One region of the Paenibacillus sp. FSL F4-0100 genome, then DNA from elsewhere that is predicted to be linked to it. Evidence: riboswitches for the same ligand, from Rfam matches in the RefSeq annotation. Region 1 holds a riboswitch; each other region holds the start of a gene.
What was found. Region 1 has a riboswitch for cyclic di-AMP ahead of MHH48_RS32740 (APC family permease). Riboswitches for the same ligand answer to the same signal wherever they lie in the genome.

Region 1 (2,203 bases):
CCGGTAATCTCCTGAATCGCTTCATCCCAGCTGATCCGCTCGAAAGCCCCCTCACCCTTGGGCCCTACCCTCCGCAGCGGATAAAGCACGCGCTCGGGATGATACACCCGATGTGCCATATTGCGGACTTTATTACAGATGGCTCCCTGCGTCATCGGATGATCCGGATTGCCGGTAACCTTCACGATTTTTCCATTCTCTTTATGCAGCAGCAAACCGCAAGTATCGGGACAATCCAACGGACATACCGCCGGAAACACACCATTCTCCTGATGAATCATCGCTTGAGTCATTTCGTCCATTCCCCCTTGTACACGCTGAATCATATCCCCTTATCTTAAAAGAAAATCAGGGCTCCAGTAAAGTCTTACATTTTTTTCTGAGCGGGTGTTTCACTCTACTTCCTTCCGGGTATATTCCTATCAAGAGCAACGAAGAGGAACCCAGACCCTTTCTCTTCCTTGCCAAATCATGGACCACTCCCAAAAAATTCGCCATGCCCATGTCTCCTCCCCCGAGACCGGCATGGCGAATTTGTTTGTATCCAGCGTCTATCGCATCACATCTGAGCTACTTGCCCTTACGCATCATAGAAAATCATGCTTTCTGTAGCAAACATGCAAAAAACAAAGCCTGTCAAAGCCACACATTTATGTAAGCGCTTATCTGTCATTTTTTATAAATAATTCTGCTTAATTTTTCGTTGGAGGGTGTTTTACAAAAGATTTGAGCAGGCGTAATATACTATTCAGCTTCGAAATCATTCTTCATATTCACATGACATTCGCTTAATTTCCAATTTGGAAAGCGGGGGAACCACACGTATGGATGGATACCTATAGGATCTGTCAACCATACTATGGGGTGAATCCTGATGCAGCGCGTACTTACGCCGCGACTATTATCAGGTAGGGCGACTCTCACCGCCCGAATCCGACAGCTAACCTCGTCAGCGTTGATGGAGAGGGTTGTGAACTTGTGATCAAACACAGGGTTCTAACCTGTGTTTTTTGTTTGCCAAAAATCAATATTGGAATGGAGATAGCCCATATGTCCAGCACATGAGGCACACCGATTGAACTCACTTCAAGCAGTTCCCATCATGTACCTATTCTTAATCGGCGGTGAAAAACATGTTATCTTCTATCAAACGATTCCTCATCGGAAGACCCCTTAAATCAACGGAATTGGGCGAGCAAAAGCTGAACAAAACCAAAGCGCTGGCCATCCTTTCATCCGACGCCTTGTCGTCCGTGGCCTATGGACCTGAACAAATTCTGATCGTCTTGATGACCGTTGGCGCGGCTGCCTATTGGTATTCCATACCGATTGCCGTCGGGGTCCTGGTCTTATTGCTGGCACTTATCCTATCATATAGACAAATTATTTTCTCATATCTGCATGGCGGCGGAGCCTACGTGGTTTCCAAACGGAATTTAGGCATGTATCCAGGATTGGTCGCTGGCGGCTCCCTGCTGGTCGACTACATCCTGACGGTTGCGGTCAGCGTATCGGCGGGGACGGACGCGATCACGTCGGCTTTTCCGGAACTGCATGCCTACAATCTGCCCATCTCCATCGTGTTCGTTCTATGTTTGACCGTACTCAATTTAAGAGGGGTTACGGAGTCGGCCACCATACTGGCTTATCCGGTTTACTTGTTTGTACTGGCGCTGTTTATCCTGATTGGCGTCGGAATATTCAACATAGCTACAGGCCATGCATCACCAGAGCTTCACACGCCGATCGGCACGCCTGTCGCCGGTCTCAGCTTGTTCCTGCTCCTGCGGGCATTTGCCTCGGGCAGCTCTGCCCTGACCGGCGTTGAAGCCATTTCTAACGCCATCCCGAATTTCAAGGATCCCGCTCCGAATAATGCGGCCAAAACCTTGGTCGCGATGGGATCCTTGCTGGCAATGTTATTTTCGGGCATCGTATTCCTGGCCTATTACTATGGGGTTAGCCCCAGCGAGCAAGTCACTGTCGTTTCCCAGATTGCCGAGCATACCTTTGGACGAAACGTTTTTTATTACTTTATCCAAGGAACAACAGCTCTCATTCTGATCCTGGCCGCCAACACGGGATATTCCGCCTTCCCGCTGCTTGCCGTTAATCTGGCGAAGGATAAATTTATTCCCCGAATGTTCACCGTCCGGGGGGACCGTCTGGGATATTCAAACGGGATTATCATACTTGGGTTCTT
Region 2 (2,203 bases), 600 kb from region 1:
GTGGAGACGCTGTTCGGCAGCCTGTCATGGTGAGGGGGGAGCACATGAAAAGTTACGCAGGCCAAGGGTGGATCAGTGTTAAAGACCAGCTATACGTCTCGATTCTGCTCTTCTTATACCGTTTGCTGTGGGGATACTGCCTGTACCGACTCGTAAAATCGGCAGTCGTTCCCCTTCTTATGCGATATCCGGATTCTGCCCCTAACGAGCTCAGCCGTCTTTTATTCTTCTACGAGGGCGAGATGAGCCTATCCCTGAGCAGCACGGTCCACACCTACGCATGGCTTCTGGCCGGTTTGCTCTTGATCAGGATGATCTTCACCCCGCTCATTCGGGCCGGCATCTTCTACAACCTTCACCAGGAAGCTAAGGGCGAGCGCGGTTTATTCTTCTTCATTGGGATGCGGAAACTGTGGAAACCCGTAACGCTATTCTATCTGATAGAGCTCATTCTCACCTTTGCGCCCGGTTACTGGATTCTGCCCAAAATCCTTCCGATTCTGCTGAATGGGATTCAAGAGCCTGTTCTGCTGCTTCATGCACTGCCCTATGCAGCTGGGTGGTTCTTGTACGCCTATCTGATCCGCCTGTTATTGCTCTATATGCAATTCGGGCGCACTGGGGGGTTCGGTATGATCAGCTCTATTCTGGCACTCTTCCGCCGCTTGGGCACGGCAGTGCTGTTGTCCATCACCATCGGCGGATCAGCCTGTGTCATTCTGTTGCTCCTGAGCTCGGCTTCGCTCTTCTGGGCCGGGTTGATCGGCTTAATTATTCAGCAGGCCTCTTATTTCCTGAATGGACTATTCCAAATTTGGGTAATTTCCACCCAATATCATTTGTGGAGAGATTCCTCCTCACAGCATTCCTAATCGTTACAATTCGTTACCCTGAAATGGTGAATCATGCTCGCGAATAAGCTGTAATCCGAAGTGACACGTTTTTATCTCGAGCTTGATTTTACAAAGAATAAGCATTCATTTATCCTCTATATTACAAATTTCTGAGCGCCAAATTACAAAAAAACCTGTTTCCCCAAGATGGGGACAGGTTTTTTGTTTAAAAATGATCTTTCCTCGTTTGCCAAATTGTTAATACTCTGCTAAAATAACGAATATGTTAGTAACAACTTTGTCATCTTTACTGTAACTTTTTTGTTGGAACGATGTAAATTCGTTAACTATGTTGGAACGTCAGACGTCAATGAATGGGTTCATCAACATTTTAAGGAGCCGAATTCCCATAACGATATGGGAAGCGGGGGATCCGTTTTGGGTGAATTGATCTCGCAAGAGAGGGATCATAGGGGACCTTTCAACCGAACCCTTAAGCTAACCTCGCAGGCAATGGAAGGAGCTTTTTGTTTTGAAAAAGAAGTTAACGGCTGTTTCTCTCGGCCTCGCACTCGCACTCACATTAGGGACCGGAAGCGCTTTCGCCGATTCCAAATTAAATACAGCAATCAAACCAGCCATTGGTGTCTCTTATAAAACGGGTGGAACCACAACGAATGGTTTTGACTGCTCCGGATTCACCAGCTATGTTTACAAGAAGCTTGGCCTTAGCCTGCCGCGAACGTCTGCAGCTCAATACAAAGTAGGAACGGCAGTATCCAAGAGCAACCTGAAAGCTGGCGATCTCGTGTTCTTCAACACATCCGGTAGAGGTATCTCTCATGTGGGTATTTATGTTGGGAGCGGCAAATTTGCTCATTCCTCATCTTCGCGTGGTGTCATGATCAGTCCGCTAAGCCAGAGCTATTACGCCAACCGATATGTAGGCGCTAAGAGAATTATGAGTCAGAATACGTACAAATCTGTAGCTGTGAACTACAATTAATGTTGGAACTTTATTGATTTACTCTTATAAGAAGCCCTGGGTTTATGAGATTGTGCCGATCTCATCCAGCGGCTTTTTTCTTTTGTTGATTGTGTGTATACCTTTATAACGTTTAAGACAACGAAAAAGTTTCCACTTTTCAAAAAAAAATGAATGCAGATATTGAAATGACTTCGTTTGGTTATTCCATCCTCAATATCCTCTTATTCTTTATATACCCTTCTCTCTCTTCATTAAACACCGTTTTGGAAAAATATTGATTTTATCTGACGCTTCGACAGCTAATGCGATTGAAAAATAGCAAAATCCATCAAGAAATAATTGCCAATCCCGCTTACTGTCTGATAGAATGGACGCAGTAACA
Region 3 (2,203 bases), 1.0 Mb from region 1:
GATAAATTCTTCCCCGGCCTTGTTCGGTGCGGATACCAGGATAAACTCCTGCGATTTCTCCATCTTTTGTTCTCCTCCTAAGTTCGGAAAGAGAAGACAACAACAAAGAAGCCTGTGGAAAGAGAAGAACTCTTCCCGCAGGCTCCTTAATAGGACACGGTGAAATACACCGTGGCCCAAGTCCACGACAATCGTTGCCTCTCTCGATACGCTTACGAGGTTAGCTGACGGATTCGGGCGTGAGAGTCGCCCTACCCATAGACCGTTATCTTGTCCATGGGATTCACCCCTGAGAGATAGATTCATCTCCCGACTGGTTCCCCCGTTCCTTTTCCATTCAAGGACTCAGCGAAAATTGAAAACGAGTAGCATGTTATTCTATTAGCCATTGACTAAACATCCAGGTCCGGCAAAACAACACAGCATCAGGTTCGAGCGGTGAGAGTCGCATCATCCTGCAATTTCAGCGAAGGCCCATGGCGCCTTCGCCCGAGATTCGATCCATAAAAGAGCCCAACTGAGCTCTCACACTGTCTGTAGGCCTTCATGGAACGGCTGCCCGTTTGCCTGTCGCTGATGTCCGTCAATTCATAGTTCGTATCATACGTCTGGCCCTGCAGGAAGTAAATGTGAGCAAAAACACATGTGGCGTTATGTCGAACAGGAACTGACCAGTATCGCTTCATTATCTCCCGAATACTACTCTATACTATGTATTTCTCTTGTTTTCTTGTATTTATCGCAATCTATCGAGATACCGAGATTTTGCCATGATAATCGATGACACGACTGAATGTACACGTTTTCTTATACGGTTTTCATCGATTTTCGGAATGTATCCGTCCCATATGATCATTTACTTTTAGTTTCCTCCGGCGTATGATTCATCCATCTATTCGAAACATTCGTTATACGCTGAGCTCTCGACTGATGGGGAGACGGGGGAACCAAAATCGCCAATGGAGCTTCTATTGGTGAATGGGGTGAATCCGAAGTGCCTAGATGGTCAGGCACTGCGGTAGGGTGCTCTCAAGCCCGAATCCGTCAGCTAACCTCGTAGGCGCGTTTTGAGAGAGAACACCACCCGAGCCTTAAGCGGAAGCGGCCACTGGAACAGGGCCTCTAACGATAAATAGGCCTGGAGAGCGGGGGATCTCTGCTCACCAGGCCTATTTGCCGCGCATATAACATTCCTATAAAGGAGCGTAGATCATGACGAAATTCATCGAGGCTGCACTGACATCCGTTATCGAAACCGAAGTTCCCGCATTAAGTGTAGAGCCCATCCGCCATATGGAGATATTTCGTTTCGACCAGGGCTCGGCTGAACGCTTTATCCCCTGGAGCAAACGAGATTGGAACTGCGGTTTGTTCAAAATCAGCTGCAAAGACGCGGCCGGTTATGCCGAATATGCGCTGCCAAGCAACAGGGAATTCACGGATCTAGTCCGCTGGGCAGCCGTCTTTACGAGGCTGAAAGGCATGTCCGTGACCGAGGCCGTTCGCTATGCCCAGAAGCAGCACCAGTGGGGATCCGCCCGGATGCAGCTCGCCGTATCGGCGCTCGCCGATCTGGAGACCAATCGGCAACAGCACATCACCCGTAAGCGGTTAGGCAGCTTGCCGCTGGAGCGTTCCTTCCTGATGGACTGCTCGGAGGCGTATTATTTCTTCTAGGACAGTAGCTAGAGAGCTACCGTCCTCGCTTCACTTTCAATTGATTGTTTTCCCCCGCTCACTTGAACATATTTTTGAGCACCATCATCAGGTTGGCCGGCTTCTCCGCCAGCCGCCGCGTAAAATACGGGTACCACATCGTTCCGTAGGGCATATAACACCGAATGCGGTAGCCGTCCTGTGCAAGCGCTGCCTGATCGTTCATCCGCAGCCCGTACAGCATCTGAAACTCAAATTCCTGTTTGTCTATGTGACTCTGCTCGGCAAACACCTTCACCCAGTCGATGATGTTGTCATCATGCGAAGCAATCGCAACGTAGGCACCCTGATCAAAATGCATTTTGATCAATTTCTTATAGTTGTCAATGACCTCCCGCTTCTGCTGAAAAGCGATCGTTCCCGGCTCTTTGTACGCCCCCTTCACGAGCCGCAGATTAACACCGGCATTGATTAAATTCTTGACGTCCTCCTCGGTACGGAACAAGTAGGCCTGCATCACGGTCCCCACATTGGTCAGCCCCTCCTT
Region 4 (2,203 bases), 640 kb from region 1:
TCATCCCGAATATACCGGTTTGCGACATCCCCTCGGATTTGAAAACGGGAATCAGATTATACGTATTTAGCATCTGAATGATAAACAGCAGCACCGCTAGGAACAGGCCGCGCTTAAACGACGTATAGGCTCTGGTCTTTACGCTGTACACAATGGCAAGAATGCCAAGGATGAGGGTGAACAGGCCATACCCTGCGAGTGTCAGCAGCGTTGCATCCTGAGTCTGCTTGTTGACATAGGCGGAATGGGCGGACGGGACTGAGAAGGATGGCTCATAGGAGCGTAATTTCCCATGTTCGAAGGTGAAACGGTGCTCCAATCGGGAATCGCCAATTTTGGATTCCGGGTCCACATATCGGAGCCGGGGTTCCCCTTCCCGTGTAACCAGCTCAAGGCGCGACAGGTCATAGCCCGCTCGCTGGAGCCAAGGCTCCGCGAGCGCTTGCTTCTCGGCTAATGACATGCCGTCCTCGACGACAAGCAGCATCTGCCTTTGTACATCGCCCTTGTTCAGCTCAATCCGGTCATAGCTGGAGCGGGCGTAATCGTACGAGAATCCGACGATGCCAGAATTTTGCATGTGCACGTCCACATTGAGGGCATCGCCTCCCGGCTCGCTGAAGCGAACGCGGTATACGTCATAGGGATATTTGGCTTCATAGGTTTTGTTGTATTCCGAAAGTTTCTTTTCCTTCGCCAGATATCCGTAAAGTTCCGATTTGGATTGATATGTAACCAATGTGTCATCCGTTTTTGCAGCCGTAAACTGCAAATGCTCCTGAGCAAAGCTTGAAGCCGCTTGCCGAGCCTGCTCCTTGGATATGATATTCGGAGATGCCATCTCGGTAGAATCCGGATTCGTCGACGGAAACACCTGAAATAATAGGAACAGAATCAGGCCGACTGCGGCAGGCACGATGAGCTGTTTTAAATTGGGCTTCAGCTTCAAGGGCTCTCTTGCACGATTCATGAAATTCCTCCTCTAGGAAAGTTGATACTCCCACTGGTATTCGATATGCCTGATTAAGTACGCATAGAGTCAATATAACATAGTTATGAAAGTCATAAGCAGCTTATCCCAATATCCGGAATAATGAAACAAATCGATGAAAATGAATGAAAGGTTTCGAAAACGTTAGAGAACCCCATGCTTGTATTCTTGAATATGCCCAATTCGCGCTCTTTTAAAGATTTTTTGGGTGAAAAACGGCATTGGGTTACGTACCAGATTGCGTTATAATCACATCATGCTTCAAGGAACCGAATATTCCAGCCGAATTTCGTACTGAAAATGGGGGAACCATGTAATTGGGGTGAATTTCATTATTCCTAGAATAATGAATAGGGCGACCTGTGGAAATGCCCGAATCCGTCAGCTAACCTCGTAGGCTGCAGCACAGGAACCAGACCGTAAAGGGCACTGCGTTTTCCAGTGTCTTTTTTCTTGATTTTTTTTAAGAAGGTGACCGATTGAACTCTAAATTTAACTGGCTCAGGTTGTCTCCGCCGCAGATTCTCGTGCTTGGTTTTGCGGCTATTATCTTCATCGGGACGGCGCTGTTAATGCTGCCGATTTCCACAAGTACAGGTGAACCGCTTGAATTTATCGATGCTTTGTTCACTTCGACATCGGCAACATGTGTAACGGGTCTGGTTGTGGTGGATACAGGAACGACATTCAGTTCCTTCGGAGAAGTCGTGATTATGCTGCTGATTCAGATCGGCGGGCTCGGATTCATGACGATGGCTACTTTATTTGCCTTGGCTCTGAAAAGACGCATATCGCTCAAGGATCGTCTCATTCTGCAAGAAGCGATGAATCAGTCCTCGATGGAAGGAATCGTAAGGCTGATTCGCAGAGTGTTGTTGTACTCCCTCATCATCGAGGCCTGTGGTGCCATCATTCTATCGATCCGCTGGGCGTTTGATATGCCGATCGGCCAGGCGATTTATTATGGCGTTTTTCATGCAGTCACGATGTTTAACAACGCCGGTTTTGATTTGTTTGGTGATTTTCGGAGTTTGACCGGGTATGTTTACGATCCTGTAGTCAACATAGTCGTGATGTTTTTGATTGTCTCAGGTGGCATTGGTTTTATCGTATTATCCGATCTGATTGATTTCCGAAAACAGCGGAGACTTTCCTTGCATTCCAAAGTGGTGCTCACCATGACGGCTACCTTGCTGCTGGTTGGATTTATCG

Region 2: linked by a shared signal. The riboswitch ahead of MHH48_RS00495 (C40 family peptidase) and the one ahead of MHH48_RS32740 (APC family permease) in region 1 are both predicted to bind cyclic di-AMP.
Region 3: linked by a shared signal. The riboswitch ahead of MHH48_RS02405 (hypothetical protein) and the one ahead of MHH48_RS32740 (APC family permease) in region 1 are both predicted to bind cyclic di-AMP.
Region 4: linked by a shared signal. The riboswitch ahead of MHH48_RS29855 (TrkH family potassium uptake protein) and the one ahead of MHH48_RS32740 (APC family permease) in region 1 are both predicted to bind cyclic di-AMP.

What each region holds. Positions count from the first base shown of each region.
Region 1 covers NZ_CP150303.1:7,202,581-7,204,783, forward strand. Annotated here, with positions in the region: gene MHH48_RS32735 (molybdopterin oxidoreductase family protein) at 1-293, opposite strand, end outside; cyclic di-AMP (ydaO/yuaA leader) riboswitch at 776-971, shown strand; gene MHH48_RS32740 (APC family permease) at 1,134-2,203, shown strand, end outside.
Region 2 covers NZ_CP150303.1:102,751-104,953, reverse strand. Annotated here, with positions in the region: gene MHH48_RS00505 (M1 family metallopeptidase) at 1-33, shown strand, start outside; gene MHH48_RS00500 (hypothetical protein) at 45-872, shown strand; cyclic di-AMP (ydaO/yuaA leader) riboswitch at 1,221-1,361, shown strand; gene MHH48_RS00495 (C40 family peptidase) at 1,366-1,839, shown strand.
Region 3 covers NZ_CP150303.1:541,682-543,884, reverse strand. Annotated here, with positions in the region: gene MHH48_RS02410 (hypothetical protein) at 1-63, opposite strand, end outside; cyclic di-AMP (ydaO/yuaA leader) riboswitch at 194-361, opposite strand; cyclic di-AMP (ydaO/yuaA leader) riboswitch at 904-1,079, shown strand; gene MHH48_RS02405 (hypothetical protein) at 1,213-1,677, shown strand; gene MHH48_RS02400 (proline dehydrogenase family protein) at 1,736-2,203, opposite strand, start outside.
Region 4 covers NZ_CP150303.1:6,565,626-6,567,828, reverse strand. Annotated here, with positions in the region: gene MHH48_RS29860 (CPBP family intramembrane glutamic endopeptidase) at 1-970, opposite strand, end outside; cyclic di-AMP (ydaO/yuaA leader) riboswitch at 1,262-1,406, shown strand; gene MHH48_RS29855 (TrkH family potassium uptake protein) at 1,471-2,203, shown strand, end outside.